Regions from separate parts of the Alsobacter sp. genome, predicted to be linked through region 2. Evidence: predicted binding sites of a transcription regulator. Region 2 holds the regulator's gene; the other holds the start of a gene.
The links. The regulator PhoB, encoded in region 2, activates phosphate uptake and scavenging genes when phosphate is short. The targets are predictions, from matches to a motif close to TGTCATNNANCTGTCAT.
Positions count from the first base shown of each region.

Region 1: AC5JCN_RS15895 (inorganic phosphate transporter) is a predicted target of PhoB. The motif match lies at 13,880-13,896, and genes of this name have one in related genera.

Region 1 is NZ_JCACDK010000018.1:213,890-229,828, reverse strand. It holds gene AC5JCN_RS15955 (ABC transporter permease) at 1-581, opposite strand, end outside; gene AC5JCN_RS15950 (ABC transporter permease) at 583-1,464, opposite strand; gene AC5JCN_RS15945 (ABC transporter ATP-binding protein) at 1,461-2,585, opposite strand; gene AC5JCN_RS15940 (extracellular solute-binding protein) at 2,663-3,730, opposite strand; gene pdxR (MocR-like pyridoxine biosynthesis transcription factor PdxR) at 3,862-5,349, opposite strand; gene AC5JCN_RS15930 (mandelate racemase/muconate lactonizing enzyme family protein) at 5,456-6,559, shown strand; gene AC5JCN_RS15925 (hypothetical protein) at 6,598-6,834, opposite strand; gene ppk1 (polyphosphate kinase 1) at 7,154-9,307, shown strand; gene AC5JCN_RS15915 (RNA degradosome polyphosphate kinase) at 9,419-11,632, opposite strand; gene AC5JCN_RS15910 (hypothetical protein) at 11,826-12,161, shown strand; gene AC5JCN_RS15905 (nuclear transport factor 2 family protein) at 12,441-12,827, opposite strand; gene AC5JCN_RS15900 (3-hydroxyacyl-CoA dehydrogenase family protein) at 12,972-13,847, shown strand; gene AC5JCN_RS15895 (inorganic phosphate transporter) at 13,963-15,579, shown strand; gene AC5JCN_RS15890 (patatin-like phospholipase family protein) at 15,579-15,939, shown strand, end outside.
Region 2 is NZ_JCACDK010000018.1:1,540,915-1,556,853, forward strand. It holds gene AC5JCN_RS22170 (alpha,alpha-trehalose-phosphate synthase (UDP-forming)) at 1-2,085, shown strand, start outside; gene otsB (trehalose-phosphatase) at 2,078-2,866, shown strand; gene AC5JCN_RS22180 (glycoside hydrolase family 15 protein) at 2,863-4,662, shown strand; gene AC5JCN_RS22185 (GcrA family cell cycle regulator) at 4,978-5,526, shown strand; gene phoB (phosphate regulon transcriptional regulator PhoB) at 5,964-6,668, opposite strand; gene AC5JCN_RS22195 (ATP-binding protein) at 6,749-7,837, opposite strand; gene AC5JCN_RS22200 (lysylphosphatidylglycerol synthase domain-containing protein) at 7,895-8,923, opposite strand; gene AC5JCN_RS22205 (malate/lactate/ureidoglycolate dehydrogenase) at 9,043-10,170, opposite strand; gene AC5JCN_RS22210 (SDR family oxidoreductase) at 10,232-10,996, opposite strand; gene AC5JCN_RS22215 (hypothetical protein) at 11,102-11,350, opposite strand; gene AC5JCN_RS22220 (aldo/keto reductase) at 11,498-12,526, shown strand; gene AC5JCN_RS22225 (class I SAM-dependent DNA methyltransferase) at 12,511-13,155, opposite strand; gene AC5JCN_RS22230 (aspartate aminotransferase family protein) at 13,304-14,536, shown strand; gene argF (ornithine carbamoyltransferase) at 14,536-15,465, shown strand; gene AC5JCN_RS22240 (Hsp33 family molecular chaperone) at 15,462-15,939, shown strand, end outside.

The DNA of each region.
Region 1 (15,939 bases), 1.3 Mb from region 2:
AGGTTCAACGCGGCCTCCTCGAGCGAGCGGTCGAAACGGCGCAGGCGCGCAGAGATCACCAGCGTGGCGATGGTCGCCATGAAGGAGAACTGGCCGAGGACGATCAGCGGAAGACCCGGCCTGAGCCATGCCACCTCGATGCCGAAGCGATCGTCGAGGAGGTTCGCGATGCTGCTGGAGAAGGCGAGGATCGAGATGCCGAGAATGACGCCGGGGATCACGAGCGGCGCCAGCATCAGGAGCGCGAAGGCCGACTTGAACCGGAAGTCGTGGCGCTCGAACAGGAAGGCCGTCGTCGTTCCCACGGCCACGGACAGAAGGGTCGTGACGCACGCGACAACCAGGGAATTGCCAATGCCGCGCAGGACGTTCCTGTCATGGAAGGCACCGATCCTGGGGGCTGTCTCACCGAAGAACCAGGCCAGTGTCCAGCCGCGCCAGGGCAAGGCGGGATAGAGCGAGTCGTTGAAGGCGAACACGGCCACGACGGCCAAGGGCAGAGCCAGGAACGCCACGAAGACCCAGACATAGGCCTTGTGCAAGAGGCGGGTCCCGCGTCCGCCGGGAATGGAGGCCAGCATCTCAGGACCTCCCCAGCGTCCCGGCGAGCGACTGGCCCGACAGGCGCAGCCCGGCCCAGACCACGAGGCTCGACGTCGCCAGCAGCACGAAGCCGAAAGCGGACCCGACCTCCCAGTTGAAGCGGGTGATGAACTGGGAATAGATGTGCGCCGTGAACCACTGGCTGTTCTTGCCGCCGAGCAGTATCGGCGTGAGATAGTTGCCGAGGCTCAGCATGAACACGATGATCGAGCCCGCGACGATGCCGGGCATGGCGTGCGGGAGTACGATTTCCCGCAGGACGGCGAACCCGTTGCCGCCGAGGTCGTAGCCGGCCTCGACGAGCGCGTCGTCGAGGCTGTCCAGCGTCGAGGTCAGCGGCACCACCATGAAGAGCATGGACGTGTAGACGAGGCCGACCATCACCGTGACGTCGTTGTAGAGGAATTCGACCGGCTCGCCGGTGATCCCCGACCACTGGAGCAGGCCCGAGAGCAGTCCTGTCTCGCGCAGGACGATCATCCAGCCGAAGACGCGAACGAGTTCGCTCACCCAGAAGGGCAGCAGGCAAACCAGGAAGAGCAGGCCGCGCGCGCGGCCCCTCGCGATCTTGGCGATGTAGTAGGCGACGGGAAATGCCACGAGCAGCGTCAGCGCCGTGGCCAGCAGCGACATCATCACCGTGCGCAGGAGCGCGCGGACATAGACGTCCTCACCGAAGAAATCAACGTAGTTGTGCAGCCCCGTCTGGTACTGGCCGGGTCCGACTTTCTCCCGGAGCGAGAGGACGAAGAGATTGACCTGAGGGATCACGACGAGAAGGAGGATCCACAGGATGAAAGGCGTGACCACCAGCAGGAAGGCCAGGCTCGCCTTTGGATCCCTTTGCCTGGCCGCAGTCACGCCTCGCCTCCCGCCTTGTGGGGGAAAACCAGGGCGTTGTGAGCTGCGAACCGCAGGACGACGGGTGCGCCGTGCCCGAGGGCCAGCCCGTCTGCCGCCGGCGGGAGGGCCACGCCGACGACATCGCCCGAGGCAATGCAGACGAGGGCGCGGCTGTTGGCGCCGTTGAACAGGACGCTGTCGAGCGTCCCGGGCAGGACGTTGTCGGAACTGGCTTCTTCCTTCCCGCCACCCGGGGCGGCGATGGCGATGACCTCGGGACGGACGAAGACGTCGACCTCGTCCCCTGCAGCAGGGAGGGCCGAGGCCCCGGCCGTGGCGACGATGGGCGTGCCCCCCGTCGCGAGAACCACGACGCGGCCTGCCGCGGCCTCGACCACGCGGCCTGTCCAGCGATGGCTGTCACCGACGAAGCCGGCAACGAAGGGCGTGGCGGGGCGGTAATAGAGGTCCTGGGGCGCGCCGACCTGCTCGAAGCGGCCGCGGTTCATCACTGCGACCTGGTCGGACATCACCAGCGCTTCCGACTGGTCGTGGGTGATGTAGACGAAGGTCGTTCCGAACTGGTGCTGCAACTGCTTGAGCTCCAGCTTCATGTGCTCGCGCAGTTTGAGATCGAGGGCGCCCAGCGGTTCGTCGAGGAGCAGGACGGCCGGTTCCAGCACCATGCAGCGCGCAATCGCGACGCGCTGCTTCTGGCCACCGGAGAGCTGATCGATGCGCTTGCCGCCCATTCCGGGAAGCCCGACCCGCTCCAGCACCGTGTCGACCTTGCTGCGGATCGAGGCGCGCGGCGTGCCGCGCCTGCGCAGGCCATAACCGATGTTCTCGGCCACGTTCATCATCGGAAACAGGGCGAGGTGCTGGAACACCATGTTGACGGGCCGCCGGTTGGGCGGCGTCTCCAGAACCGAACGGCCCTTGATCAGGATGTCGCCGGCATCGGGGTTCACGAACCCTGCCACCATCCGCATCAGCGTAGTCTTGCCGCAGCCGGACGGCCCGAGAATCGAGAAGAAGCTGCCCCGCGGCACAGACAGCGAAACGTCGGCGACGGCTGTGAAGTGGCCGAACCGCTTGATCAGCCCGCGGCATTCGAGGTCGTGGTCGGAAGCACTCATCGTATGCGGCGTGGCGGCGCGGTGAAAAACCGGAGGGCCGGCGAGGAGAGCCCCCTCGCCTCGCCGGACCAGCGGCCTTACTTCGCCGCGACCTTGTCGAGAACCTTGCCTTCCATTTCCTCCAGGCCGGCGGGAATGGCAGGGAACCACTTGATGTTGGCGATCACCGCAGGGGGGAACGCCTGCTGGAAGGCTGCGCGCAGCTTCTCGGACACGAGCTGGTCCGACCCCTTGGAGGCGGAAAAGCTTCCAGAGGACTCGACGATCATGGCCGCGATCTTCGGCTGCATGACGAAGTTGATCCACTTGTAGGCTGCGTCATCCGCCTTGCCCTTGGCCGGCAACGCGAACGTGTCGATCCAGCCGAGCGCGCCATAGGACGGCGCGACGAAGTTGATCGCCTTGTTCTCCGCGTTCAGCTTGAACCCCGTCGAGTCCCACGCCTCGGAGGCGACGATCTCGCCGGAGCGGAACATGTTGTTGAGGTCGTCGGAGCCGGACCAATAAGCCTTCACGTTCGGCTTGCAGGCGGCGAGCTTCTGGCCCGCGCGTTCGATGATCTCTGCGTATTTCTGCTTGTCGCCATAGGCGGCGAAGGGATCATCCCCGGCCGCGAACGCCATGCTGAGCAGCGCCGTGCGCTTCAGGCGCATCGAGACCTTGCCCTTGTAGGCGTCGCTGCAGAGCTCGGTGAAGCCGCTGATGCCCGGAGCCTTGTCCTTGTTCACGACGAGGCCGGACGTGCCCCACAGATGCGCGACGCCATAGACCTTGCCGTCGACCGCCGTGTTCTTCTTGGTCGCCTCCAGCAACTCGGGGATGAACTGGCCTGCGTCGATCTTGGAGAGGTCGAGCGGCTTGTAGATCCCGAACTCGGCCTGCGGGCCGACGATGCGGTCCTGGCTGGGCTGGGCGAGATCGAAGCCCGCGCCGCCGGTGGCCCGCAGCTTCGAGATCATGTCCTCGTTGTTGGAGATCGTGACCTCGACGTCGATCCCCGTCTGGTCCTTGAACGCCTTGATGACGGACTCGGGTGCATAGTCGCCCCAGGTGAGCAAGCGCAGCGTCTCGGCCGAAGCCGTCCCCGCGGCCGCGATACCCAGCGCACTCACGGCGCAAACCAACAGCCCCTTCAAGATCCTCATCGGTACCTCCCCTTCAAGATGGCGGTCCGGCGATCATGGACTCGTCGTGCGACGGTACGGCGGCATTGGTCTGTCAGTGAGGTCCATTCTCTGAAAACGGGCAGACCACTTTACGGGTCGCGCCCGTGAACTCAGCCCTTTGGGCCGAGCCCTCGAAAGGACTTCGCGAGCTCGGCCGCGGCGGTGTCGATCTGCGCCGGAGAGTAACCGGCAAAGCCGAGCACCAGCCCGTCGCTGCGGACCGGACCGAGCGCGAAGTGGCTGACCGGCGTCACGACAACCCCCCGCTCATGTGCCGCCGCGGTGACGGCTTGCGCGGAGACATCGCATTTGAATCGCGCGACCGTGTGAAGGCCGGTGTTGGTGGGTTCGACGGTCAGCCACTCGCCCAGGTGCGATCCGGCAGCGTCCAGCAGGGCCTGGTGTCTCTCCGCATAGAGCCGGCGCATGCGGCGGACATGGGCGGCGAAGTCACCCTCCTCGATGAAGGCGGCGAGGGTTGCCTGGAGCCCCAGCGGCGCGCTCGGCGCGAAGGCTCTCAATGCGGATTCGAAGGCCGGCGTGAGCGCCGCGGGCGCGACCACGAAGCCGAGGCGCAAGGCAGGGAAGAGGGACTTGCTGAAGGTGCCGACATAGATGACGCGATCGCTGCGATCGATCCCTTTCAGCGTCGGCAAGGGGGACCCGGAGAAGCAGAACTCGCCATCCCAGTCGTCCTCGATGATCCAGGCGTCGGCCGCGTCGGCCGCCGCGAGAAGTTCGAGGCGCCGGTCGATGCTCATCTTGGCACCGGTGGGCTGCTGGTGCGCCGGCGTGACGAAGGCCAGCCGGAACTGGGCGGCCAGGCGCAGGGCGGCAGCGACATCGAGACCGTTTCCATCCACCGGAACGGGTACGATCCGCGCCCCCGATAGCAGCATCGCGTTGCGCGCGCCGATCGCTCCGGGCTCTTCAAACCAGACGGGGTCACCGGGATCGAGCAGCATCTGCGCCGTGATCTGGAAGGCCTGCTGGGCTCCTCCCGTGACGAAGACCTGGCCGGCTTCGCAGGCGATCCCGCGGTTGGTGCGCAGGTGAGCGGCGACGGCCTCCCGCAACGGGCGATGGCCGTGAGGATCGGGATAGCCGAGGATGTCCGGCCGACGGCCGCGCCAGTGCCGGGCGGACAGGCTCGCCCAGCGTGCGAGCGGAAACGCGTCGAAGGCCGGCATGGCCGTGGTGAAAGGCAGGGGCCTGTGGTCGATCCGCCTGGCGAAATGCGGTGCGGCTTTCGCCATCGTGGCGCCGAGCCTGACGCTCGCCGGAGCATCGGCCGGCTTGCGTGGGGGGAACGGCCGCCGCTGCGCCGCCAGGGCCGAGGTCACGTAGGTGCCGGATCCCGTGCGGGTCTCCAGCAGTCCCTCCGCCCCCAATTGCTCGAACGTGTCGACCACGGTGGACCGAGCAACGCCGAGGTCGCGGGCGAGCGTGCGCGTGGCGGGGAGCCGCTCCCCGGGGCGCAGCGCGCCTTCGAGAACCAGCGTGCGCAGCGCCGCGCTGATCTGGCTGCTCAGGCCGAGCGGGCCTTCGCGGTCCAGCACGATCATCTGCAGCAGTGCACCACGTTCTCGCTTGACCACGGCCGGCTCCCGTATTGGTCTGGCGATTTCTCCAGAATGGACCTTAGTGGCAGACCACTCGGCTGAGAAGGTGGCCCTGGGCCGGAGATGCGCGACCAGGACCGCCATGACGATCGAGAAACTCGAGACCTTCAGCACGCCCTATGTCGGCTTCGTTCGTGTCACCGCTGATACGGGCGAGCAGGGCTGGGGCCAGCTCTCGACCTATTGCGCCGACATCACCGCCACCGTCTTTCACCGGCAGGTGGCGCCCTGGGCGTTGGGCGCCGACGAGGACGACATCGAGGGGCTGGTCGATCTCATCCCCGAGCGCGAGCACAAGTTTCCGGGATCCTATCTGTTCCGGGCGCTCACCGGGCTCGACACCGCGTTGTGGGACCTGCGCGGCAAGCGGGCCGGCAAGAGCGTCTGCGCGTTGCTGGGCGGCTCGCCGCGGCCGTTTCCTGTCTACGCATCCAGCATGAAGCGGGGCGAAATTACGCCGGAGGCCGAGGCAGAGCGCCTCGCACGGCTGCAGGGCGAGCACGGTTACACCGCCTTCAAGTTCCGGGTGGGCAAGGAGTGCGGCCACGACGCCGACGAGTGGCCTGGCCGCACGGACGCGATCGTTCCGATGGTGCGCCGCGCGCTGGGCCATGACGCGACCTTGCTGGTGGACGCCAACAGCGCGTATTCGCCAGCCAGGGCCATCGAGGTCGGCCGCATGCTGGAGCAGCACGGCATCGTGCATTTCGAGGAGCCGTGCCCCTATTGGGAGCATGGCTGGACGAAGCAGGTGACGCAGGCCCTTTCCCTCGACGTCACGGGGGGCGAGCAGGACTGCGACCTCACGCTTTGGCGCTACATGATCGAGAACCGCGTCGTCGACGTGGTCCAACCCGATCTCTGCTACATCGGCGGTGTCTGCCGCATGCTGAAAGTGGTGGCCATGGCGCGCGAGGCGGGACTGCCGGTCACCCCCCATTCCGCCAACCAGTCGCTGGTGACGGCTTTCACCCTGCACGTCATGGGAGCCATCTCGAATGCCGGACCCTATGTCGAATTTTCGATCGAAGGGCCGGACTATTACCCCTGGGAACAGGGGTTGCTACGCAACCCGCTGAGGGCCGTGGATGGCAAGGTCGCAATCCCGGACGGGCCGGGCTGGGGCATCGAGATCGAGCCGACCTGGCTCGAGCAGGCCACCTGGCAGGCCAGCGTTCGCACCTGACGCGTGCTTACAGCCGCGCTGGTGGGGTGGTCGCGCGATCAGGCTGACAGCCAGCCGCCGCGCACCGGTGAAATCTGGAGCGAATGGCGGGGTTCTCCAAGGATCTCGAGCGCCTCGATTCGATCCGCTACCGAAATCCACACGTCTACGCCTTCATTGTCACCCGACACCCGGCACTGCTCAACACGCGCAAGCGCCATCGATCCCGCCTGCGCACCGAACCAGGCGCGCATTGCTCGCGCATAAATTGCGACAGACTGCTCTAGCGTGATCATGCGTGTCCCCCAATTTCTCGAGTGGTGGCAGGCGGGGCTTGTCCGGCCGAGGCGGTCGGAGTGGTACGACTGACCCCGCCTCGGCCGGCGCGATCCGGGCCTCTCGCTCGCCGTCAAGTTTTAGGTCGGGAATGTGACAGTTCCCGGACACTTTTGTCAGGGGGAGGCACAACATCCGTTTTCCGCTTTGGATGCGCTGATGCATTTTTTCGTCGGAAAAAGCCAAGTCACTGTTTGACGCGCCGCGTCTGCAATCAAGGCGAGAGTAGTACGGTTAATACATCCTTAAGTTAGACGATTCCATTCTCGTCGCTTCCAAATGGAGCGACAAACCTTGATCCCCCGTACATTCAACCGTGACTTATCGTGGATTGATTTCGCGGCAAGAGTCGTCGCAGAAGCGTCATCTGAGCGTCATCCTTTGTTGGAGCGCATTAAATTCCTTACACTTTCCGGTCGCAGCTCGGACGAATTCTTTGCAACGCGAGCGGCGCGTTTCCTGCGCGGCGGCGAGCGGCTGCCGTCGTCGCCCGTTGACGGGGCCGTGGCAACGGAACCCGCGCTTTGCCTTGCAGAGCGCCTGGATGTCCTCGACAGGGCGCAGCACGACGCGTGGCTGAACCTTCGCCGGGCCTTGTCGGCGGAAGGTGTGGTCGTGCTTTCGCCGGCCGAACTCACCATGCGCGAGCGCTCCTGGCTCGACGACCATGCGCTGCGCCAGATCGCGCCGCTGGTGACCCCGCTCGCCATCGGCGCCGCGCGCCCCTTCCCGTTTCTCCCGGCCGGCCAGCCGGCTCTCGTCCTCGACCTCGAGCGCTGGCCGGGGCGCAAGACGGTCAGGGCGCTGATCGTGCTGCCGACGGCCCTTGGCCGCTTCGTCGAGTTGCCCGACATGTTCGAACGCGGCGCACGTCTGTTCGTCGCCATCGAGGACGTACTCCTGTCCTGCGCCGACCGCCTCTTCCCGAGTTGCACCGTACGCGGCAGCGGACTCCTGCGGGTTCTGCGGGATGGGGGTCTCCCGGTCGACGAGACCGGCGACGACATGATCAGCCGCTTTGAAAGGGCTCTGCGGCGTCGCAAGCGTGCGGAGCCCGTTCGCCTGGAAGTCTCGGCCTCGATGCCGGACGATCTCGTTGCCTTCGTGCAGTCCTGCGTGGCCGGGAACGGACCCGGTGCGTCCAGAATCCAGGGCTTTTTCGCTCCCTGCGACCTCACCGCCCTCGCCGACCTCGACGTTCCGCACCTGCGCTATCCCCCGCATCGGGGCGTGACGCCAACCCGCCTCGCGGCGCGGGACGCCGCGCTGCTCGACGTCATCCGCGACCGGGACCTCGTGGTGCACCACCCCTACGAGTCGTTCGATCCCGTCGTACGGCTGCTCGATGCTGCCGCCGACGACCCATCGGTCGTATCGGTCAAGCACATGCTTTACCGGACGTCCCGCGACAGTCCGATTGTCGCCGCCCTGATGCGCGCGGCCGAGGCCGGAAAAGCCGTCACGGCCGTGGTCGAGTTGAAGGCGCGTTCCGACGAGGCTGCAAATGTGAAGTGGGCGCGCGACCTCGAGCGGTCCGGCGCGCAGGTGGTCTTCGGTTTCTCGGCCCTCAAGACGCATGCCAAGCTGACCCTCGTCGCGCGTCGCGAGGGCCAGGAGATCGTCACCTACACGCATCTCGGAACAGGGAACTACAACCCCGAGACGGCGCGGCACTACACGGACATCTCCTATTTCAGCGCCGACCCGGCTCTCGGCCGCGACGCAAACCGGATCTTCAACTACGCCACCGGATCGTGCGAGCCGCGCGCGATGGAGACCCTCCGGATCTCCCCGCTCGACCTTCGGCAGACGCTCCTGGACGCCATTCGCAACGAGGCGGCCCACGCGCTCGCCGGGCGTCCCGCGACGATCTGGGCCAAGTGCAACGGCCTCGCGGACCGCGAGATCATCGAAGCCCTTTACGAGGCGAGCGCGGCGGGGGTCGAGATCGAACTCATCGTGCGCGGCATCTGCTGCCTGCGCCCGGGCGTGCCCGGGTTGTCCGAGCGGATCAGGGTCCGCTCCATCGTTGGCCGCTTTCTCGAGCATTCCCGCATCTACGCCTTCGGCAACGGGCATGCGCTGCCGCATCCGCGTGCGGTCGTCTACATCTCCTCCGCGGACCTGATGCCGCGCAATCTCGACAGGCGTCTGGAAGTCCTGCTGCAGGTCACCGAACCCGGCGCGCACGAGCGCATCCTCGCGCAGATCCTGGCTGCCAACGTCATGGACAATGATGGCAGCTGGCTCCTGCAGCCAGACGGCTCATGGATCCGCGACACGCCGGCAAGTCCGGCGTCACGCTTCAATGCGCAGGAGTTCCTGATGAGCGGGACGGGTCCCGCACGCCGGGCCCACGCGACCCGGCCTCAGCCGGCCGAAGTTCCGATCGCTCGGCCAGTGGCGCTGGAGGAAACACGGCGCGCCGGTTGACGTCCCCGAAAAAGAAACCCCGCCGGGCGGGGTACCGGCGGGGGAAGAGGATAGTCTCCTCAGGTGCACCCAAGTCGCACGCCTGCGTTGCAGGGCGATGACACGCAGAGACTACTCCGCGGCCTCGCGGCCACGCTGGGCAATTTCGGCCAGCTTGCGCGGCTGGGACTGGGCCAGGGCCTTGCCCCGGCCGGACAGGCTGGGATTGGTCATGAAGTAGCCCTGGGCGCTGAAGGCGTCCTCGTCCGGCCTGACGATGCGCCGGCTCGTGCCGTCGGCGAGAATGGCCCAGCTCTGCACGTTGTCCATGAGGTTGGCGAGAAGGACCTGGTCGAGGATCTGCTCGTGCAGGGTGGCGTTGCGGATCGGCAGGAGCGTCTCGACGCGCCGGTCCAGGTTGCGCGGCATCAGGTCGGCGGACGAAATGTAGAGGCGGGCATCCTTGTTCGGCAGCCCATTCCCATTGCCGAAGGCGTAGATGCGGGAGTGCTCCAGGAAGCGTCCGACGATCGACTTGGCCCGGATGTTCTCGGAAAGGCCTTCGACGCCCGGCCGAAGGCAGCAGATGCCGCGCACGACGAGGTCGATGTGAACGCCCGCCTGGCTTGCCGCATAGAGAGCGTCGATGATCTGCGGGTCGACCAGGGAATTGCACTTTATCCAGATCGCGGCCGGCCGGCCGGCGCGGGCATGCTCGATCTCGGCGGCGATGTCTTCGAGCAGGCGCGGCTTGGCAGAGGTCGGTGAGATCGACATCTGGTCGAGTTCCGCCGGCTCGCCGTATCCGGTGATGAAGTTGAAGATGCGAGCCACGTCCCGCCCGATCTCGGGATCGCAGGTGAAGACGGACAGGTCCGTGTAGATGCGCGCCGTGATCGGGTGGTAGTTGCCGGTTCCGACGTGGCAGTAGGTGACCAGCCTACCGGCCTCCTGCCGCACCACCATCGACAGCTTCGCGTGCGTCTTGAGGTCGATGAAGCCGTAGACGACCTGAACGCCCGCACGTTCCAGCGAGCGCGCCCAGCGGATGTTGGCCTCCTCGTCAAAGCGCGCCTTCAGCTCGACGAGCGCCGTCACCGACTTTCCCGCCTCCGCGGCCTCGATCAACGCACGGACGATGGGGCTGTCGGCCGAGGTGCGGTAGAGCGTCTGCTTCAGGGCCACGACGTTGGGGTCGCGGGCCGCCTGGTTCAGGAACTGCACGACCACGTCGAAGGACTCGTACGGGTGATGGACGACGATGTCCTTCTCCCGGATGGCGGCGAAACAGTCGCCGCCGAACTGGCGGATACGCTCCGGAAACCGCGGAACGAAGGGCGGGAATTTCAGATCCGGGCGCTCGACGCCGACGATCTGCGACAGAGACGACAGGCCGATCAGTCCGCTCTCGACCAGAATGTCCTGGGCATCGACCTTGAGCTCGCGAGCGACGCTGGCGCGCAGCGCCTCGGGCATGTCGGATGCGACCTCCAGCCGGATCACCGAGCCACGGCGCCTTTCCTTCAGCGCCGCCTCGAAAACCCTCACGAGATCGTTGGTGTCTTCGGCGAACTCGATGTCGAGATCGCGGACGACCCGGAACAGGCCCATCCCGCCGATGACGCAGCCGGGGAAGAGCTGTTCCGCGAACTGCGCGATCAGATCCTCGACGCGGACGAAGCGGTGCGTGGACGAGTCACCTTCGAGGCGCACGAAGCGCGGCAGTTTGCCGGGGATGCGGATCAGGCCCTGGAACTCGCGCCCGTCCTCGGCCCGCACGACGTCGAGAGCGAGGGAGAGTTCAAGGTTGGGGATGAACGGAAAGGGATGCGCGGGGTCGATGGCCAGCGGCGTCACGACGGGGAAGACGAGATCCTCGAAGTGTCGCGCCAGCGCCGAGAGGTCGGCCGCGGAAAGCTCTTCCCGCTCGACGACGTGAATCGACTCGGCGACCAGCAGCCGTCGCAGGTCGCGCCAGGCTGCTTGCTGGTCGGCGTTCAGGCGGCCGGCGCTCTCGCCGATCCGCTCCATCAGGACGGCTGGCGTAAGGCCGTCCATGGTCGGCGAGGTGATGCCGGCTTCCACCTGCTCGATCAGGCCGGACACCCGGACCATGAAGAATTCGTCCAGATTGCTGGCCGCGATTGACAGGAAGCGCAGGCGTTCCAGCAGGGGATTGGACGGGTTGCCCGCCTCTTCCAGCACGCGGCGGTCGAACTCCAGCCAGGAGAGTTCGCGATTGGCGAAGCGACCGGGGTCATCAGCCCTCGGATGGTCAGCGACGACGGCCTTGCGCGGCGAACGCCTGTTGACCGAACGGCCACTGATCGGTGCTGCTTCACTCATCCTGCACGCTCCCTGCTTCAGCTTGGTTCAAGCAGGGGGTGCCGACATCTGCATGACACTTGCGCAGGCGGAAGCTCGCGCCGCGAACAGTGGGACCGGCAGCCGGGATCAGGGTGCGTTCTTCGTTGCGTCATCGGGCGCTGCTAGCGGCCTTGTTCGACGGCCCGCCAGGCCAGCTTTGTCGGAGGCCGAGATGAAAAAGAGCAAGCCAGAGCGTTCGGACATCCAACGCTCTGTCATTCTTGGAGATCTGGCTCGGCAGGCGGCTGTGGGCCGGGCGGCGGCAGTGCTGTCGGAGTGGGCCGTGGGCGCACCCATCCGCACCGATGTGCCGCCGATGCCTGCTGCTTCCATCCTGGATTGGGAGACGATCGTCTATGAGCATGACGATCTGTCAGCCGAGATCAGTGTGCTTCGGGCGCTGGCTGTCCAGGCCCTCATCGACATCGCCGATGGCTGCGCGGATCCGCGAGAGCGGGCGCGCGCCGCGCTGGAGGGCATTGCCGGCGATCAATCCGAGCCGGACTGACACTGACACCCTGGTCAGGGCTTGCGCCCGTGCTCGGCCCCGGGCAGTTCGAAATCGAACCCCGAGGAGAGATCAATCTGAAGGGGATCCGCGAGCCTCTGGAGGTCTTCCGCGTTCTTGGTCCAGTGACGTCAGACGAAGGATTGCAGAGCTCTCACCCCCCGTTGGTGAAGTCGCATATCAGTCAACGAAGGAAGGCGCCGGCCCGCGCCGTCCTATGGGCGCCGACCATGGTGGCAGGGGAGTTCGGCAAGGCCGGACTCACGTCTTCCCCCGGCTTCAGGCGCCGTCTGGAAGAAGCGAGGCATGGAATGCTTCCCGCTCCCATCGGCCCTCGCGCTTGCGCCACACTTGGGTGAACCGGATACGCTGGTCGATCCCCGCGGCCTCACCGCCGCTCCAGTGGATAGCATTGATGCCGGTGACGATGGCGGTGTCGCCAAGGATGCGGGCGTTCAACTCGTCAAAGTCAATCCGGGTTGGCTGCCCGCTCCGGCTGCGCACGTAGTCGAGCCAACCCTGCCTGTCGAGGAACTCACCCGCGAAGTCGGTATGGGTGTAGGTGGCCGACATCAGCCGTTCGACGGCGACCCAGTCGCCTCTCGCCCAAGCGTCGCTGAAGGAGCGTACCGCAGCGTGGAGGTCGTCGATCTCTGAATCCGGCATGATCACCCCATAAGACCGACGCCAACCTTCAGACGCTCTCTCCCGGCGATGACGCCCGTGTGTCGCCCCGATCTCACGCAGACTTCGCATTCCCGTCGCCTGCTGCTGCTCCCATAGCGGCTCTTCCAGAGACGGGGGCGAACGATGGGCAAAAACATCCAGACGATCGGCGTCGTGGGCGCCGGCACCATGGGCAACGGCATCGCGCAGGCTTTCGCGATGGCAGGGTTTCCGGTCGTGATGCGTGACCTCGGCAAGGATGCGTTGAATCGGGCCATGACGACGATCGACCGCAGCCTCCTGCGGCTCGCCCAGCGCGGAAAGCTGCTCGAGTCCGATCGCAAGGATGCCTTGGCGCGCATCACGCCCGTCACCGAGGCAGCGCTGCTTGCTCCCTGCGACCTGGTTGTGGAAGCCATCGTCGAACGCATCGAGGTGAAGGAAGCGCTCATCCGCGAACTCGACGACATCTGCAGCGAGACCGCCATCCTGGCGACGAACACCTCGTCGATCTCCGTGACCCGCATCGCGGCCGCCTCGCGCCATCCCGGCCGCGTCGTCGGCATGCATTTCTTCAATCCCGTTCCAATGATGCAGCTGGTCGAGATCGTCCGCGCGCTACAGACGGAGGATTCCGTCTGCGACGACGTGGTTGCCTTGTGCGGGCGGATCGGCAAGACGGCCCGCGTCTCGCGTGACAGCTACGGCTTCGTCGTCAACCGCGTGCTGATCCCCATGATCAACGAGGCGATCAACTGCGTCTATGAGGGGCTCGCCTCGCCGGACGACGTCGATGCGATGATGAAGCTCGGCGCAAATCACCCCATGGGCCCGCTCTCTCTCGCCGACCTCATCGGCCTCGACGTGGTGCTCGACATCATGGAGACGCTCTATGGCGGCTTCGACGATCCGAAGTTCCGCCCCAGTCCGCTGCTGAAGCAAATGTGCGACGCCGGCTATCTCGGTCGCAAGCGGGGCCGCGGCTTCTTCATCTATGACGAGGCTCGCGCCGCGGCCTGAGCTTGGCTCGACGTCGAATTTTTACATCGCAACGTCATCTCCCTGTCGGAGGCCCTTGCAAGCTTCGCAGCGGCTGGCTCTCCGGGAGCCGCCACACACGGGGCAGGAGGCGTCCATGACCGAAATGACACTCGATACGGCGGCCGCGGCGCGGCCGTCGCCCAGGCCGCATCTCGACGGCGGACTCGGACCGATCGGCGCCATCCTCTTCGTCGGTGCGATGGCGATCGGCCTGTTCTTTGCCGCCTACAGCATCTGGACGGACGTCCGCGACACCGGGACGCCCGTCACGACCTGGCTGCCGTTCCTGCTGCTCGGCGTCGCGCTGCTGATCGCGCTCGGTTTCGAGTTCGTCAACGGCTTTCACGACACCGCGAACGCCGTCGCGACCGTCATCTACACCCATTCCATGCCGGCCAACGCCGCCGTCGTCTGGTCGGGGTTCTGGAACTTCCTGGGCGTCCTGTTCTCGACCGGAGCAGTCGCTTTCGGCATCGTCTCGCTTCTCCCGGTGGAGCTGATCCTCCAGGTTGGCTCGGGCGCAGGCTTCGCGATGGTCTTCGCGCTGCTGATCGCCGCGATCCTGTGGAACCTCGGCACATGGTGGCTGGGGCTGCCGGCCTCGAGCTCGCACACCCTGATCGGCTCCATCATCGGCGTCGGTATCATGAATGCGCTCCTGCACGGCCGCGACGGCACGTCGGGCGTCGACTGGGGCAAGGCCACCGAGATCGGCTACGCGCTGCTGCTGTCGCCGCTCGTCGGCTTCGTCTGCGCGGCCCTGCTGTTCCTCGCCATGAAGGCACTCATCCGCAACCAGGCCCTCTACAAGGAGCCGGTCGGCAACAAGCCGCCGCCGTTGTGGATCAGGGCGCTGCTGATCTTCACCTGCACCGGCGTGTCGTTCGCGCACGGCTCCAACGACGGCCAGAAGGGCATGGGCCTCATCATGCTCATCCTCATCGGTACGGTGCCGACCGCCTATGCGCTGAACCGCGCCCTGCCTGAAAGCCAGATGGCGGCTTTCCATGACACCTCGCTCGCGGCATCCAAGGTGATCGAGGGCAAGGCCGCCGGCTACAACATCATCGGCGATCCCAGGCCCGTGGTGACGGCCTATATCTCCCGACACGAGCTCACGGGAGGGACATTGCCGGCGTTGGCGCTCCTCGTCCGCGACATCTCGAACCAGATCGAGGGCTATGGCAGCCTCGCCAAGGTCCCGGCCGCCGCCGTGGGGAACACCCGGAACGACATGTACCTCGCCTCGGAGGCGATCCGCTTCCTTCTCAAGGACAAGGGCAGCGAGTTGTCGGCTGCCGACATCGACACGCTCGGCGCCTACAAGAAGTCTCTCGACGCAGCCACCCGCTTCATCCCTCTCTGGGTCAAGGTGGCCGTGGCCATCGCGCTCGGGCTCGGCACCATGGTGGGCTGGAAGCGCATCGTCGTGACCGTCGGCGAAAAGATCGGCAAGACGCACCTGACCTACGGCCAGGGCGCCGCCGCCGAACTGGTCGCCATGGGCACCATCTTCGCCGCCGACAATTTCGGGTTGCCGGTCTCGACGACCCACGTCCTCTCCTCAGGCGTGGCGGGCACCATGGCCGCCAACGGATCGGGACTGCAGATGGCGACGGTGCGCAATCTCCTGATGGCGTGGGTCTTGACCCTGCCCGCGGCCATCGCGCTCTCCGGAGGCCTCTACTTCCTGTTCTCCCGGCTCTTTTGATGGACGCGCGGGTCGAACAGGAGGCCCGAGCGTCGGCCGACGTCCGGCCGGACGGGTGCGATCGCATCGCCCTCGTCCTGCAGGGCGGCGGCGCGCTCGGCGCCTACCAGGCGGGAGTCTACGAGGCGCTGCACGAGGCGGGCATCGCGCTCGACTGGATCTCGGGCGTGTCGATCGGCTCGATCAACGCCGCCATCATCGCCGGCAATCCGCCGGAGCGGCGGATCGACCGGCTGCGGACGTTCTGGGAGACGGTGACGGACCGCAAGGTCTGGTACTTCACGCCGGAAGGAGACCTGTTCCGCAAGGCGCGAAACATCTCCAGCGCCTATCTCACCACCGTGCTCGGCCAGCCCGGCT
Region 2 (15,939 bases):
AACGCATCCGTCCGCGACCGCGTCGACGAACTGCTGCGCAAGGACGACACGGAGGCGCTGAACACCCTGTTCCAGCGCCTGTCCGATGACGAGAGGCTGGTGGCCGCCGGCTATTGCGATCCCGCGCGCGGGCTGCGCTTCGCCTCAAAGGAGGCGCCTCCGGCGCTCACCTGCTCCGCCCTGCCGGCCGAAGGCGAGGACGCCTTCACCACCGTCCACCGTGGCGACCGCGACATGCTGATCTCGGGCTTCACGCTGCCGAGCCAGCCGGGCCGCATCGTGCTGTTGCACGACATGCGCTTCTCCGTCGAGCGCAGCAACGTCATCCGCTCCTACGTGCTGGTTGCCCTGGCTGCGGTGGCGCTGGGAGGGGCGGCGCTCGCCGCACTCATCGGCTTCATCGCCGTGCGGCGCTGGCTGGCGGCGCTGCGCCGGGCCATCGACGACCTGCGCGCCGGCCGCATAGAGGCCAAGCCGGGGGTCGACCTGCTCGGCGTCGGCCAGGAGATCCAGAACGCGCTCGACGAACTCGATTTCCTGCGCCGGGGCATCGATGTCACCCACACGGAATGGACGCCGGACACGCTCTCCGTCGCGCTCGCCAACGAGTTGCCGGGGGCGGAGGTCATCGTCGTCTCCAACCGCGAGCCCTACATCCACAATCGGACCGAAAACGGGATCCAGCTCCAGATCCCGGCGAGCGGCCTCGTCTCGGCGCTGGAGCCGGTCACGCGCGCATGCCGCGGCACCTGGATCGCCCATGGCAGCGGCAGCGCCGACCGCGACGTGGTCGATGCCAACGACCGCGTGGCCGTGCCGCCGAATGCGCCCACCTACACGCTGCGCCGTGTCTGGCTGAGCGAGGAGGAGCAGGACGGCTACTATTACGGCTTTGCCAATGAGGGGCTCTGGCCGCTCTGCCACATCGCCTTCGTGCGCCCGATCTTCCGCGAGAGCGACTGGCTGATGTACCGGCAGGTGAACGAGCGCTTCGCCGACGCGGTGGTGGCGGAGGCCAAGACCCCGGACCCCATCGTGCTGGTCCAGGACTATCACTTCGCCTTGCTGCCGCGGCTCGTCCGGGAGCGCCTGCCCAACGCCACGATCGTGACCTTCTGGCACATTCCCTGGCCGAACTCCGAGACGTTCGGCATCTGCCCCTACCGTGACGAGATCATCGAGGGCCTGCTGGGAAGCTCGATTCTCGGCTTCCACACGCGTTTCCACTGCAACAACCTGTTCGACACGGTGGACCGCTTCCTCGAGAGCCGGATCGATCGCGAGCGGGCATCGATCACCTTCGGCGGTCACGAGACGGTGGTGCGCCCCTATCCGATCTCCATCGAGTGGCCGCCAGCGGCGATGGCCGGCCAGGCGCCAGTTCCCGAGGCCCGCCAGAGCGTCCGCCAGCGGCTGGGACTGAAGCCGGACGTCGCCCTCGGCATCGGCATCGAGCGCTTCGACTACACCAAGGGCATCACCGACCGGATGATGGCGGTCGACCAGTTCCTCACCGACAATCCGGACTGGCGCGGACGCTTCAGCTTCGTGCAGGTGGCCGCGCCGACGCGCAGCAAGCTGCCGAGCTACAAGCAGATCCAGGACGAGGCGACGGCGATGGCCGAGGACATCAATGCGCGCCACGAGGTCGACGGCGTGAAGCCGATCGTGCTGCTCGCCCGTCACCACGAGCCGGCCGAAGTGTTCGAGCTGTTCCGCGCCGCCGACCTGTGCATCGTCTCATCGCTGCACGACGGCATGAACCTCGTCGCCAAAGAGTTCGTGGCGGCGCGCGACGACGAGGAGGGCGTGCTCGTGTTGTCCGCCTTCGCAGGGGCATCGAGGGAACTGAACGAGGCTTTGATCGTCAACCCGTATCACACCCACGCCATGGCTGCCGCGATCCAGAGGGCCCTGTCCATGCCGCCATCCGAGCAGCGCGAGCGCATGCGCCTGATGCGTGAACAGGTGCGGGCCCGTAACGTCTACCGCTGGGCAGGGCAGATGCTCATCGACGCCGCTCGGCTGCGAAAGCGCCAGCGGGTGGCGCAGATCGGCGAGACGTCCGGCGATGCCAATGCCTGACGCGCGCTCCATACGCCTGCCGGAAGACGTGGCCGCGAGCCGAACCGGCGCCGCGCTGTTCCTGGACTTCGACGGAACGCTCGTCGACATCGCGCCGCGTCCGGACGCGGTGGTGGTTCAGGACGGCCTGCCCGACCTGCTCCAGCGGCTGCGCGGCCATCTCGGCGGCGCGCTCGCGATCGTCTCCGGCCGGCCGCTGTCCGTCATCGACTTCTACCTCGCCCCGCACCGCTTCGACGTCGCCGGCCTGCACGGCGCCGAGCAGCGCATCGGCGGCGCGGTCGCGGTCGAACCCATGCCTGATGCGCGCCGGCTGCGGCAGGCTGTCGAACTCCTGCGCCAGCGTGCCGAAGGGCGGCCCGGCCTGATCGTCGAGGACAAGGGCCGCTCGGTGGCGCTGCACTGGCGCCTGGCGCCGGCCCTTGCGGGCTATGCCGCCGACGCGGTGGCCGAGGCCGAGCGCGTGCTGGGACCGGACTACCGCGTCCAGGACGGCAAGGACGTGCTGGAACTGCTGCCGCGTTTCGCGACCAAGGCCGCGGCCATCGCCCGCTTCATGGAAAGCGAGCCCTATCGCGGCCGGACGCCCTACTTCATCGGCGACGACCGCACCGACGAGCATGGCTTCGGCATCGTCGCTGCCATGGGCGGAACGGGTATCCGCATCGGCGCCGGGGACACGCTTGCCGCGCGGCGGATGGACAGTCCCGCGGTGTTGCGGCAATGGCTGGCCGATTGCGCCCTCCACGGAACCATTCTTTTCAAAGAGGACATCTCGTGAGCTCCCTCGATCTCGCCGTCATCGGCAATTGCATGATCGCCGCCCTGGTCGACCGTTCGGGCAGCTTCGTCTGGTCCTGCTTCCCGCGTTTCGACGGCGAGCCCGTCTTCTCGGCGCTGCTGGCCGGCGATCCGCCCGAAGGGGGGCACCAGGGCGTTTTCGCCATCGAGCTCTACGGCGTCACGTCCATCACCCAAAGCTACGTGCCGAACACCGCCGTCCTGTCGACGGTGATGGAGGACGAGCGCGGCAATGCCGTCGAGATCCTCGACTTCGCGCCGCGTTTCAACCATTTCGACCGCCTGTTCCGGCCGCCGCAGCTGGTGCGGCGCATCCTTCCGCTGCGCGGCCGGCCGCGCATCCGCGTCAAGCTGCGCCCGCATTACGACTGGGGCGAGCGCCAGCCCGAACTGACCCGCGGCAGCAACCACATGCGCTTCGTGGGCGCCGAGGGCGCACTGCGCCTGACGACCGATGCGCCCATCGCCTATGTGGCGGAGGAGCGGATCTTCACCGTCGAGCGGCCGATGTCGTTCTTCTTCGGCACCGACGAGCCGCTGCGCTCGGAGACGGACACGACAGCCCGGGAGTTTCTGGAAAAGACGATCGACTTCTGGCGCGGCTGGGTGCGCTCCCTGTCGATCCCCTTCGACTGGCAGGACGAGGTGATCCGCGCCGCCATCACGCTCAAGCTCTGCAACTTCGAGGAGACGGGCGCGATCGTCGCGGCGCTGACGACCTCGGTGCCTGAGGCGCCGGGCACGCAGCGCAACTGGGACTATCGCTACTGCTGGCTGCGCGACGCCTACTTCGTGGTCCAGGCCCTGAACCGGCTCGGGACGACGCGGACGATGGAGGATTATCTCGGCTTCATCGCCGACGTGGTCGAGGACGCCGAGGTCGGCAACATCGAGGACATCGCGCCGCTCTTCGGCATCACCCGCTCGGCCGACCTCGAGGAGCGCATCGCCCCCGCGCTCGCCGGCTATCGCGGCATGGGTCCCGTGCGCGTCGGCAATGCCGCCTGGACGCAGGTCCAGAACGACGTCTACGGCGCGGTCGTGCTCGCCGCCACCCACATCTTCCTCGACAAGCGGCTGATCCGCGCCGGCAACGACGCGCTTTTCGCGCATCTGGAAAAGCTGGGCGCCCGGGCCGTCGAGGTCTTCGACAAGCCCGATGCAGGCCCCTGGGAGCTGCGCACCAAGGCCTCCGTCCACACCTTCTCCAGCGTCATGTGCTGGGCCGCGTGCGACCGGCTGAAGCGCATTGCACGGGCCGTCGGCCGCGAGGACCGGCGCGAGTACTGGGCCGACCAGGCGCGGCGGCTGCGCTCCGTCATCGAGGAGCGCTGCTGGAATGCCGAGAAGGGCCACTTTGTCTCGACCTTCGACGGCGAGGACCTCGATGCCACGCTTCTGCTGCTCGCCGAGCTGAACTTCCTGGCGGCCGACGACCCGCGCTTCGTCGCCACCGTGGACGCCATCGGGCGGGATCTGCGGCGGGGAGACCTGCTGTTGCGCTATGCGGTGGAGGACGATTTCGGCCGCATGCACACGGGCTTCCTCGTCTGCGCCTTCTGGTATGTGGACGCACTCGCCGCCATCGGAAGACGTGACGAGGCGATCGAGCTGTTCGAGCGCATCCTGCACAAGCGCAACAGCTTCGGCCTGTTCTCCGAGGATGCCGACCTCAGCACCGGCGAGCTGTGGGGCAACTTCCCGCAGACCTATTCGCTGGTTGGCCTGATCAACGCCGCCGTGCGGCTCAGCCGCAGCTGGGAAGAGGCTTTCTGAGGGGGCCGATCAGGTCGCTGGCGAGCTCGTTTCCGATTTCCTGAATCGGATGAAGGGCTTGCCCGCTACAACCCTTTGGCGTGCCTCGAAAGTGAGTCTTTCCCGCCACGTTCGCTGGGGAAAACACCATCAGGAGTCGCCCGACTCTTGCACCGGAGTCGCGCCATATCGTAGGTTCGCCCCTGTCGAATACGACATCTGGTGCGGCAAGCCACAGGTCGAGTGAAGTGTTCCACGTGCCCCGTGAATACCGGGGCGGCGAGGACTTCCGGATTCGACGTACGAGGCACTGAGAATAATCGGGGAATGAGGCCTATGTCCTGGACCGACGAGCGTGTCGAACTGCTCAAGAAGCTCTGGAACCAGGGTCTCAGCGCAAGCCAGATCGCTGGCGAACTTGCGGGAGGCGTGACGCGCAACGCCGTCATCGGCAAGGTTCACCGTCTGGGCCTGTCCGGTCGCACCAAGGCGCCGGCTCCGCAGGCGGCCCGTCCGCGCAAGGCGACGCGTGCTCCGAGCCACCCGATGATGCACTCGCCACCCGTGCGGGGGAACCTGGCGCTGAGCCCCAAGCCTATCGCCCCGGCCATGCCCGCCCCGGTCATCGAGATCGCGCCGGCTCCCTCGCCGGACGTGGTGATCCCGATCTCCGAGCGCGTCACCATTATGGAGCTGCGCGAGTCCATGTGCCGCTGGCCGCATGGCGATCCCACGTCGGAGGAGTTCCGGTTCTGCGGCGCCAAGTCACCGCCCGGCACGCCCTACTGCCCCTACCACTCCCAGATCGCCTACCAGCCCTCCCTGGAGCGCCGCCGCGACCGCAAGGCCCAGGGTATGCCGCCAGTCCGCGTCGCGCACGGCTGACGCCAGACAGCGGCGCGGGTCTCCAGGCCCGCTCTTTTCCCAAGCGCCAGCCGCAACGCGCGTCTGAAGCCGCGCGGTCCGAGCCGTCGGCGCGCCGCGGAGCGCGGGTCTCCAGACCCGCTCTTTTCCCAAGCGCCAGCGCAAAGCGCGTCTGAAGACGCGCGGTCCGAGCCGTCGGTGAGCCTGGGAGGGCGGGTCTTCAGACCCGCTCTTCTCCCAAGCGCCAGCCGCAAAGCGCGTCTGAAGACGCGCGGTCCGCGCCGTCGGTGAGCCTCGGAGCGCGGGTCTCCAGACCCGCTCTTTCCCAAGCGCCAGCGCAAAGCGCGTCTGAAGACGCGCGGTCCGAGCCGTCGGTGAGCCTTGGAGCGCGGGTCTTCAGACCCGCTCTTTTCCCAAGCGTCAGCCGCAAAGCGTGTCTGGAGACGCGCGGTCCGGCTTTAGCGCCTTCCGAACGTCTCGTCGAAGGAATAACCGGACCCTCGCACGGTGCGGATCGGGTCCTTCTCGCGGGGCCGGTTGATGGCCTTGCGAAGGCGCCCGACATGCACGTCGACGGTGCGTTCGTCGATTTCCGCGTCGATGCCCCAGACGCCGTCGAGCAGCTGGGCCCGGCTGTAGACGCGGCCGGGCTTCTCCATCAGGAACTCGAGCATGCGGAACTCGGTCGGGCCGAGGTGGAGCTCGCGGCCGGACCGGCGCACGCGCTTGGTCTCGCGGTCGAGCACGATGTCGCCGGCCTCGAGCAGGCTGGCGACGCGCCCGGGCGATGACCGGCGCAGCAGGGCGCGCACGCGGGCGACCAGCTCGGGGACCGAGAAGGGCTTCACCACGTAGTCGTCGGCGCCGGTGGCCAGTCCCCGCACGCGTTCGCTCTCCTCGCCACGGGCGGTGAGCATGATGACCGGGAGGCGCTGCGTGTCGGGGCGCTGCCGCAGGCGGCGGCAGAGCTCGATCCCGGAGAGGCCGGGGAGCATCCAGTCGAGCAGGACGAGGTCGAAGTTGCGCTCACGCAGCGACACCTCGGCGTCGTCGCCGCGTGCGACGCATTCGACGCCGTACCCCTCCGCCTCGAGGTTGTAGCGCAGAAGCATGGTCAAGGGCTCTTCGTCCTCGACGATGAGGATCTGCGGCGCGGTTGCCATCTGTCACTCCGCTGGCTTCTGACGGACCTTCTTCTATGACCGGCGCGTGACGTTCTGTTGACGTGTTTAGGCGTTGCAGCTCAGGGGTTTGCTTCCTGTGCTTGTGTCACCAGAGGCAGCGTGACACGGAATGTGGCGCCTTCGCCCGGCCGGCTCTCGATCGTCAGGCGCCCGCGGTGGCGGTTGACGATATGCTTGACGATGGCCAGGCCAAGCCCGGTGCCGCCCTTTTCGCGGCTGTCGGCCGTGTCGACGCGGTAGAAGCGCTCGGTGAGGCGGGGGAGATGTTCCGGCGCGATGCCGGGCCCATAATCGCGCACGGCCAGCTGAGCCAGGCAGGCCTGTTGTTCGCCCGTCGTGCCCAGCGTGATGTCGACCCTGCCTCCGCTCTGGCCGTACTTGATCGCGTTCTCGATCAGGTTGTCGCAGACGCGCAGCAACTCGTCGCGGTCACCCGCCACGATCACCCGCCCTTGCGGCAGATCGGGGTGGACGACGACGCCGCGCTCCTCGGCCAGCGGGCGGACCGTGTCGATCATTTGCCGCACCACGCCCGACAGGTCGACCGCCGTGGAGGGGTGCCGGTGCTCGATCATCTCGATGCGCGAAAGGGAGAGCAGGTCGTCGATGAGGCGCGCCATCCGCTGGGCCTGCACCCGCATGATGCCGAGGAACCGGTCGCGCGCTGCGGGATCGTTGCGTGCCGGGCCCTGCAGGGTCTCAATGAAGCCCAGCACCGAGGCCAGGGGCGTGCGCAGCTCGTGGCTGGCATTGGCGACGAAGTCGACCCGCATCGCCTCGAGCCGGCGCTCGGGGGTCACGTCCCGCAGCACGATCATCGCCGCCGGCCGGTTGCGCTGGATCAGCGTCTGCTGCGTGATGGCGGTGACGCGCATGGCGTAGACCCGCTCCACGGGCACGCGCTCGGAATACTCGCCGGTGACGGCGGCTTCCCCCGCCAGCACCCGCTCGACGGCCGAGACGATGTCCGGCGCTCGCAGCGAGAAGGACAGCGGCCAGCCCGTGGACAGGGATGGCCAGGCTTCGGCGGCGGCCGGGTTGAACAGGAGCACGGTGCCGCGGCCGTCCGTCAGGATGACGGGATCGGCGATGGCGCCCAGGGTGGCCGCCACGATCCCGCCCGCATCAAAGCCCTCAAGGGCGGCCATGTCCCGAATCCTCTGCAGTCCGGCGACTGCATGAGACACGATTCTCACGCGCACATGTCAGTCCTGTGCTGCCGCGTCGTCCTTTTGCGTCCTGTAGGCGGCGAGCCGGGTGAAGATCTCGTAGACGCCCAGCAGCAGAAGAGCCGACACGAACGGCACGAGATAATAGCAGATGCGGAAAAGCAGCAGCGCCCCGATCAGCCCCTCATAGGGCAGCCGCCAGAAGGCGAGCAGCATGGTCGCCTCGAAGACGCCGAGCCCGCCCGGCGCGTGGCTGACGATGCCGAGAAGGCAGGCGAACGCGTAGACGGCGGCGAAGGTGGCGAACTCCACGCCATAGCCCTGAGGCAAGAGCACGTAGAGCACGCCGGCTGCACAGCACACGTCTCCCATGCCCAGCAGGATCTGCCCGACCGAGACCCGGAAGCTTGGCAGCTCGAGCCGCCAGCGCTGCACGCGGACGGCGCGGCGCCTCGCCCCGACCCAGACGAGGTAGACGATGATGGCACCGAGCGCGGCGGCTCCGATCAGCTGGTTGGTCTCGACCGGCAGGTGGTTGAGGTCCGCGAGCGCGTCGGCCCGGAAAATGAGGCCGAGCCCGACGATCGTTCCCATGCCGAGCAGGAAGGTGACGCCGGCAATGAAGGTGATGCTGGCCACCTTGCCGGCCGACACGCCGAGCGGTGAGTAGATCCAGTATCGAACCGAGCCTGCCGTCACGAGCGGGAAGCCGAGCGTGAAGGATATGGCGTAGCTCGTAAAAGACGCGAGAGCCGTCTTTCGGTATGGCACCTTCAGCTTGAGCTGACGCAGGGCCAGCACGTCGTAGAACGTCAGCAGCAGGTAGCTGGCCGCGGTGAGCCCTCCGGCGATCGCGAGCTGGTCGCGCGTGGCGTTGCGGAAGGCTTCCTTCACGTCCTCCAGGTTGACGGTGGACAGGATCTTGTACAGCACGGCCATGGAGGCGGCGAACAGCAGCAAGCTGATCGCCGTGCCCACCCAGGCGAAGCGGCGCGGCCGCTCCGGCGGAAGGATGGGCTCGCGGTCATCGTCCGCCAACACCTGCGTCTCTGGCGTGTCTGACATGCCTCGTCCGGTTCGAGCCGATGGGCGGCGGGGCGGTCCCGGAGCGCCTGCGCGACGGGGTTGTCGCGTGGCCGCCGGCTCCTTCGATGGGGCCTATATCGCTTTGCGCGTTGCGCGCATCAAGCCCCGCGCGCCGCGACCTCGTCGCCATTCTCGCCCCGGCCGGCCTCCTGGTCGTCGGCGATGCGGGCGAACTCGGCCCTGCCGAGGCCCGTCGCGTCGGCGGAAACGAGGAGCTGTTCCCATGTCGCAGGGTCGATCGGGACACCCGTCCGCACCCGCTCGGCACGATGCGCCAGCTCGGGTTCGCCGGCGATGAGGACCGTCGGTTCTGCTCCGTCCGCCGGCTGCCGCGCCCAGGCGAGGAAGGCCTCCATGGAGGCGAAGAACGCAGGCGCCGTGCCGAGTCCTTCCGGATCGACCACGACCGAAAACATGCTGTTGATGATCGCCTTGCGTGTCCGCGGTCCCTGCATCACGTGCCCGCCGGACAGCGCGCCGCCCAGGAGTTCGCAGGCGAGCGCGAGGCCCCAGCCCTTGTGGTCGCCGAACGGCAGGAGGGCTCCCCGCGGCTCCAGGAACAGGGCGGCGGGATCGTTGGTGGGCTCGCCCGAGCCGTCGATCAGCACACCGTCGGGCAACTCGATGCCCTTGTTCATGGCGACGCGGACCTTCCCGGCGGCCAGCTTGCTCGTCGCGAAGTCGACGATGATGGGCGGGTGGCCCGGGCGGGGAAAGCCGATGCTGACCGGGTTGGTCACCAGCCGCCCGGCCCTGCCGCCATAGGGCGCCACGAGCGGGTCGGCGACCACGTTGACGAAGTGGAGCGACACGAGGCCTGCTGCCGCGCATTGCTCGGCCCAGTGCCCGATGCGCCCGACATGGTGGCTGTCACGCAGGGTCAGGATGCACGAGCCGGTCTGCTTTGCCCGGGCGATGGCGAGAGCCATGGCGTCGTGCGCCATCACCTGGCCGAAGCCGAGCCCGGCGTCGCAGACGAGGAAGCCGCCGCCGTCCTTCACGACCGCGACCTCGGCGTTGAGCTTCAGTTCGTCCGCACCCAGGTTTTCCACATAGGCCGGGATCATGCCGACGCCGTGGGAGTCGTGGCCGCGCAGATTGGCCTCGACGAGATGTTCGGCCACCAGTGCACGTTCGCGCGGCGAGGATCCCGCCGCGGCGAACATGGCGCGGACGGCCGCCCGCAGCCGGTCGTGGTGGACGTGGAGGTATGAACTCTCGGTCATGACGTGTCTCTCTGCTCGGCGGGAGGCCGCCGGCGCGGCAGGCCGCGGGGGATTGTTCCGCTCAGAGCGAGGTGGACAGGCCGCCGTCGACGGCAAGGACATGCCCAGTGACGTAGGACGCGGCCTCGGAGGCGAGGAAGACGGCAGCGCCGCCGAGTTCGGCCGGTTTGGCCCAGCGGCCCATCGGCGTCCGTGCTTCGACCCACGCCGTGAAGGCCTTGTCGTCGAGCAGAGCGGTGTTCAACTCAGTGGCAAAGTAGCCGGGCGCCAGCGCGTTCACCGTGACCCCGGACTTGCCGAGTTCGGCTGCGAGCGAGCGGGTCAGCCCGTGCAGGCCGGCCTTCGCCGCCACGTAGCCGTGGATGGTGGGCCTGCCGAGAATGGCGGCCACCGAGCCCGTGTTGATGATGCGCCCGAACCCCGCCGGGATCATGAGCCGTGCGGCTTCCCGTGACAGGCGAAAGCAGGCCGCGAGGTTGACCGTCAGGACGCGCTCGAAATCGGCGTCCTCCCACTCCAGCACGGGGCGTCGGTGCTGGATGCCGGCGTTGTTGACGAGGATGTCGAGCCTTCCGTGACGCCGGGCGACGTCGCGCAGCGCAGCCGGGCCTTCCTGCCCGTCGGCGACATCGAAGGGAAGGGCCTCCGCTTCGAGGCCGGCATCCTTCAGCCTGCGGACGGCGTCGTCCAGGCCACCACCGGCGCGGGCGTTCAGGGCGACGGTGGCGCCGGCGCGTCCCAGCGCCTCGGCCATCGCGTAGCCGAGGCCGCGCGAGGCGCCGGTGACCACGGCCACGCGGCCGGCAAGTGAAAACGGATCGCCCACGACAACCTCCCGTCACGGCGGCCTCTCGCGCGGGCCGCTCTGCGGCTGGGATCGTTGCCCTTCAACCCGCCCGCGCGCAAGTGCGGCGGGCGGGGGACGCCAATGTCACAGGCGAATGCCGGGATCCGTCGGCTGGCCGGGCAGGTAGTCCGGCTCGGAGCCGGGGCCCGTCGGGTCGGTGATGCCGGGATCATCGACGGGGTAGGGCGTGCGCGGTCCCGAGGGGCCGGGCACCGGCACCTCGTCGTCCTCGGGCGCGGGAGGCGGTTCGTCCGGCAGGATCCCGCCCGGGACCGGGTTGCGACCCGGGTTGGGGCCGCCGGGAAGCGGAATGTCGGGAATGGGGTGGGGCATGTGAACCCTCCTGGCTTGGCTGTAGCGGCAAACGTGCCGACCCGCACCCGGTTCCTCCCCGCCATGCGGCCGCGTCCTTGCGCCTCGCGGCGGGCCGCGCCACTCTCCGGCGCCCGGCAGGTCCGGTCCGTCCAGGAGTGAATTCCGATGCAGATGCGCACGCTCGGCCGCAGTGGCCTCCACGTCTCCCCGCTGTGCCTGGGAACGATGATGTTCGGCGCGCAGACGGATGAGGAGACCTCCGCCCGCATTATTGGTCGCGCCCGCGATGCAGGCGTGAACTTCATCGACACGGCGGATGTCTACAACAACGGGGCATCCGAGGAGATCGTCGGCCGCGCCATCAGGGGCGACCGGGACGCCTGGGTGCTGGCGACCAAGGCGGCCAACGCCATGGGCGAGGGCCCGAACCGCCGCGGCCTTTCGCGCCGCTGGCTGAACCTCGCCGTCGACGCCAGCCTGAGACGGCTGGGCACAGACTGGATCGACATCCTCTACCTGCACAAGGAGGACCACACGACTCCGCTCGGCGAGACGGTGCGCGCCGTGGCTGATCTCGTGCGCTCCGGCAAGGTGCGGTATTTCGGCGTCAGCAATCATCGCTCCTGGCGCGTGGCCGAGATCTGCCGCCTCGCGGACGAGGCGGGCATCGACCGCCCGGTGGTGAGCCAGCCCTACTACAACGCCATGAACCGCATGCCCGAGGTCGAGCACCTGCCGGCCTGCGGCTATTTCGGGCTGGGCGTCGTGCCCTACAGCCCGCTCGCCCGCGGCGTGCTCACCGGCAAGTACGATCCCGGCAAGCCCCCGGCGGAAGGCACGCGCGCCGCCCGCAACGACACCCGCATCATGCAGACCGAGTGGCGCCCGGAGTCGCTGGAGATCGCGCAGGAGATCAAGCGGTACTGCGAGGCGAAGGGCGCCAAGGCCAGCCATTTTGCGTTGGGCTGGGTGCTGAACAACGCCTTCGTGACCAGCGTCATCGGCGGCCCGCGCACGCTGGAGCAGTGGGAGGACTACATCGCCGGTCTCGGCTACCGGTTCACGGCGGAGGACGAGGCGCTGGTGGACCGGCTGGTGCCGGCGGGCCACCCGTCTTCGCCGGGCTACACGGACCCTGCCTACCCGCTGGAAGGCCGCGTGCCACGCACCGGGGCGGCTCAGGCGACCTCGTAGGCCCGCACCACATTGAGGACATGCGCCTCCTCCGGCGACAGCAGGAACGCGCGGAAAGGCCGGCTCTCCTCCACGAGCCGCATGCGCCCGGCGGTAACCAGCCGGTCGCAGGCCTCGCGATAGGCATCGCCGTAAGCGCCGTCATGGCGCAGCCCGAAGATGATGCGGCCGCCCGGGCGCACCACACGGGTCAGCTCCTCGAAGGCATTGGCGGGCGCATGGCCGGCCGTGAACACGCCCGACGCGACGGCGGCCCCGAAGGCGCCGTCGGGAAAGTCGAGCGGCTCGCCCATCACCATCCGCCGCAAACCGTCGTAGCAACGGCGGGCGCGGGCTGCCGCCAGCATGTCCTCGCTCATGTCGATGCCGATCATCGGGACGTAGCCGAAGGGCCGCAGCATCACTCCAAGCAGCCCGGTTCCGCAGCCCGCGTCGAGAACCGTGCCACCCGGCGCGGGCACGTGGCGCATCACCATGGCGGCCACCATGTTGGGCGACTGGTAGCCCATCGCCATCACGTCGGCGTCGTAGTCACGCGCCCAGGCGGCGTAGCCGGAAGCGAGTTCGTCGCGCCCTGACGCCGCGTAGACACGCTCCAGGCGGGCAAGGCGGTCTGGATCATCGCTCATGGGGACCATGGTGGCGCGTACAGGCCCGTTCCCGCAAGGGCCGGACCGGGGCTTTTCGTTGACAGCGCAGCCGTTGGAAATCATAGTCCCGGCAGTGCCGCCCGGTGGGCGGCGCTTTTGTTTTCTGGCACCCGAAGGGGTCAGACCGATGAGCCAACCCAAGATCGAGAGCCCTGCCGTGACCGAGACGACTTCGCCGCTGCTGCCGACCTTCGCGCGCGCCGATCTCGCCTTCGAGCGAGGCGAGGGCGCGTGGCTCATCACGGCCTCCGGCGACCGCTACCTCGACTTCGGTTCAGGCATCGCGGTGAACGCCCTCGGCCACGCCCATCCGCACCTCGTCGAGGCGCTGCAGGGGCAGGCCGCGAGGCTCTGGCACGTCTCGAACCTCTACCGCATTCCGGAGGGCGAGAAGCTGGCGCAGCGGCTCGTCGACAACAGCTTCGCCGACCAGGTCTTCTTCACGAACTCCGGCGCCGAGGCCCTCGAGTGCGCGATCAAGATGGCGCGCAAGTACCACTCGGCGAATGGCCAGCCCGAGCGCTTCCGCATCATCACCTTCGAGGGGGCTTTCCACGGCCGCACACTGGCGACGATCGCCGCGGGCGGGCAGAAAAAGTACCTGGAAGGTTTCGGACCCAAGGTCGACGGCTTCGACCAGGTGCCGTTCGGCGATCACGAGGCTCTGAAGGCTGCCATCGGCCCCGAGACGGGCGCCATCCTCATCGAGCCGATCCAGGGCGAGGGCGGCGTGCGGCCGGTGCCGCCGCAGTGCCTGCGCGGGCTGCGCGAGCTATGCGACGAGCACGGCCTCCTGCTCATCTTCGACGAGGTGCAGACGGGCGTCGGCCGTACCGGCCGGCTGTTCGCGCATCAGCGGGTGGGGGTCGAGCCCGACATCATGGCCATCGCCAAGGGCATCGGCGGCGGCTTTCCCATGGGCGCCTGCCTTTCCACGAAGGAAGCCGGCAAGGGGATGACCGCCGGCGTGCACGGCACCACTTTCGGCGGCAATCCGCTGGCCATGGCGGTGGGCAACGCCGTGCTCGACGTCGTGTTGGCGCCTGGCTTCCTCGAGAATGTCGAGCGCATGGGCCTGCTGATGAAGCAGCGCCTTGCCGAACTCGCCGACAGGCACCCGGGCGTGATCGCCGAGGTCCGCGGCGAGGGGCTGCTTCTCGGCCTGCGCTGCGTCGTGCCGAACACCGATCTCGCCGCTGCTGCCCGGGCCGAGAAGCTCCTGACGGTGCCCGCGGGCGAGAACGTTCTGCGCCTCCTTCCGCCGCTCATCATCAGCGAAACCGAGGCCGGGGAAGCCGTAGCGAGGCTCGACCGCGCGGCTTCGGCCCTCGAGTCCGCGAAGGCGCGGGGAGCCGCGTGATGACGCAGCTCCGGCACTTCCTCGATATTCCCGACCACTCGACGGAGCGGCTGCGGGCCATCCTGAACGCTGCGGCGAAGATGAAGTCGGAACGCCGCCGCGGTCAGCCGCCGGCGGAGCGGCCACTCGCCGGCAAGACGCTGGCGATGATCTTCGACAAGCCGTCGACGCGCACCCGTGTCTCCTTCGATATCGCCATGCGCGAGCTGGGCGGCGAGACCATCATGCTGACCGGCAGCGAGATGCAGCTCGGCCGCGGCGAGACCATCGCCGACACCGCGCGCGTGCTCTCCCGCTTCGTCGACGCGATCGTCATCCGCATGCTCGACGCCAAGGCTGTGAGCGAACTCGCCGCCTATTCGAGCGTTCCGGTGGTGAACGGGCTCACCAAGCTCTCCCACCCCTGTCAGATCATGGCTGACGTGATGACCTTCGAGGAAAGACGCGGCTCCATCGCCGGCAAGACGGTTTCATGGGTCGGCGACAGCAACAACGTCCTCGCCTCGTGGGTGCATGCTGCCGCACGCCTGGATTTCCGCCTGAACATCGGCACGCCGGAGGAACTCGCCCCTCCCGCCGAACTGATCACCTGGGCGCGCCGCGAGGGTGCCCGCGTGACCGTGACCCACGACCCCTTCGACGCGGTCGAGGGGACGGACTGCGTCGTCACGGATTGCTGGGTGTCGATGGGCGACGAGGACGCCGGGCGCAGGCACAACCTGCTCTCGCCGTTCCAGGTCAACGGCCGGCTGATGGCCGCAGCCGGGCCCGAGGCGATCTTCATGCATTGCCTGCCCGCCCATCGCGGCGAAGAGGTGACCGACGAGGTCATGGACGGCCCGCAATCGGCGGTCTTCGACGAGGCCGAGAACCGCCTGCACGCGCAAAAGGGCGTGCTTGCCTGGTGCCTCGGCGCGCTGGACGCATGACGGCGCACCCGCAAACACAGCTCGACGACCGCGTCCTCCCGTTCGCCGTGGAGGCACTGGACGTGCGCGGCCGCGTCGCGCGGCTGGGGCCGATGGTGGACACGATCCTCGCCCGGCACGCCTATCCGGCGCCCGTTTCGCGCCTGCTGGGCGAAGTGATCGTGCTCACGGTGCTGCTCGGCACCTCGCTGAAGTTCGAGGGCCGCCTGCAGCTGCAGACGCGCAGCGACGGACCGGTCGACATGCTGGTCGTCGACTTCGAGGCTCCCGACCGCGTGCGAGCCTACGCCCGGTTCGACGCCGATAGGCTGGCGAGCCTCGGCGAGGATGCGAGCCCGGCCGTGCTGCTCGGGAGGGGGCACCTCGCCCTCACCATCGACCAGGGCGCCGACATGACGCGGTACCAGGGCATCGTCGCCCTGGACGGACAGGGCATCGAGGAAGCGGCGCACCAGTATTTCCGCCAGTCCGAGC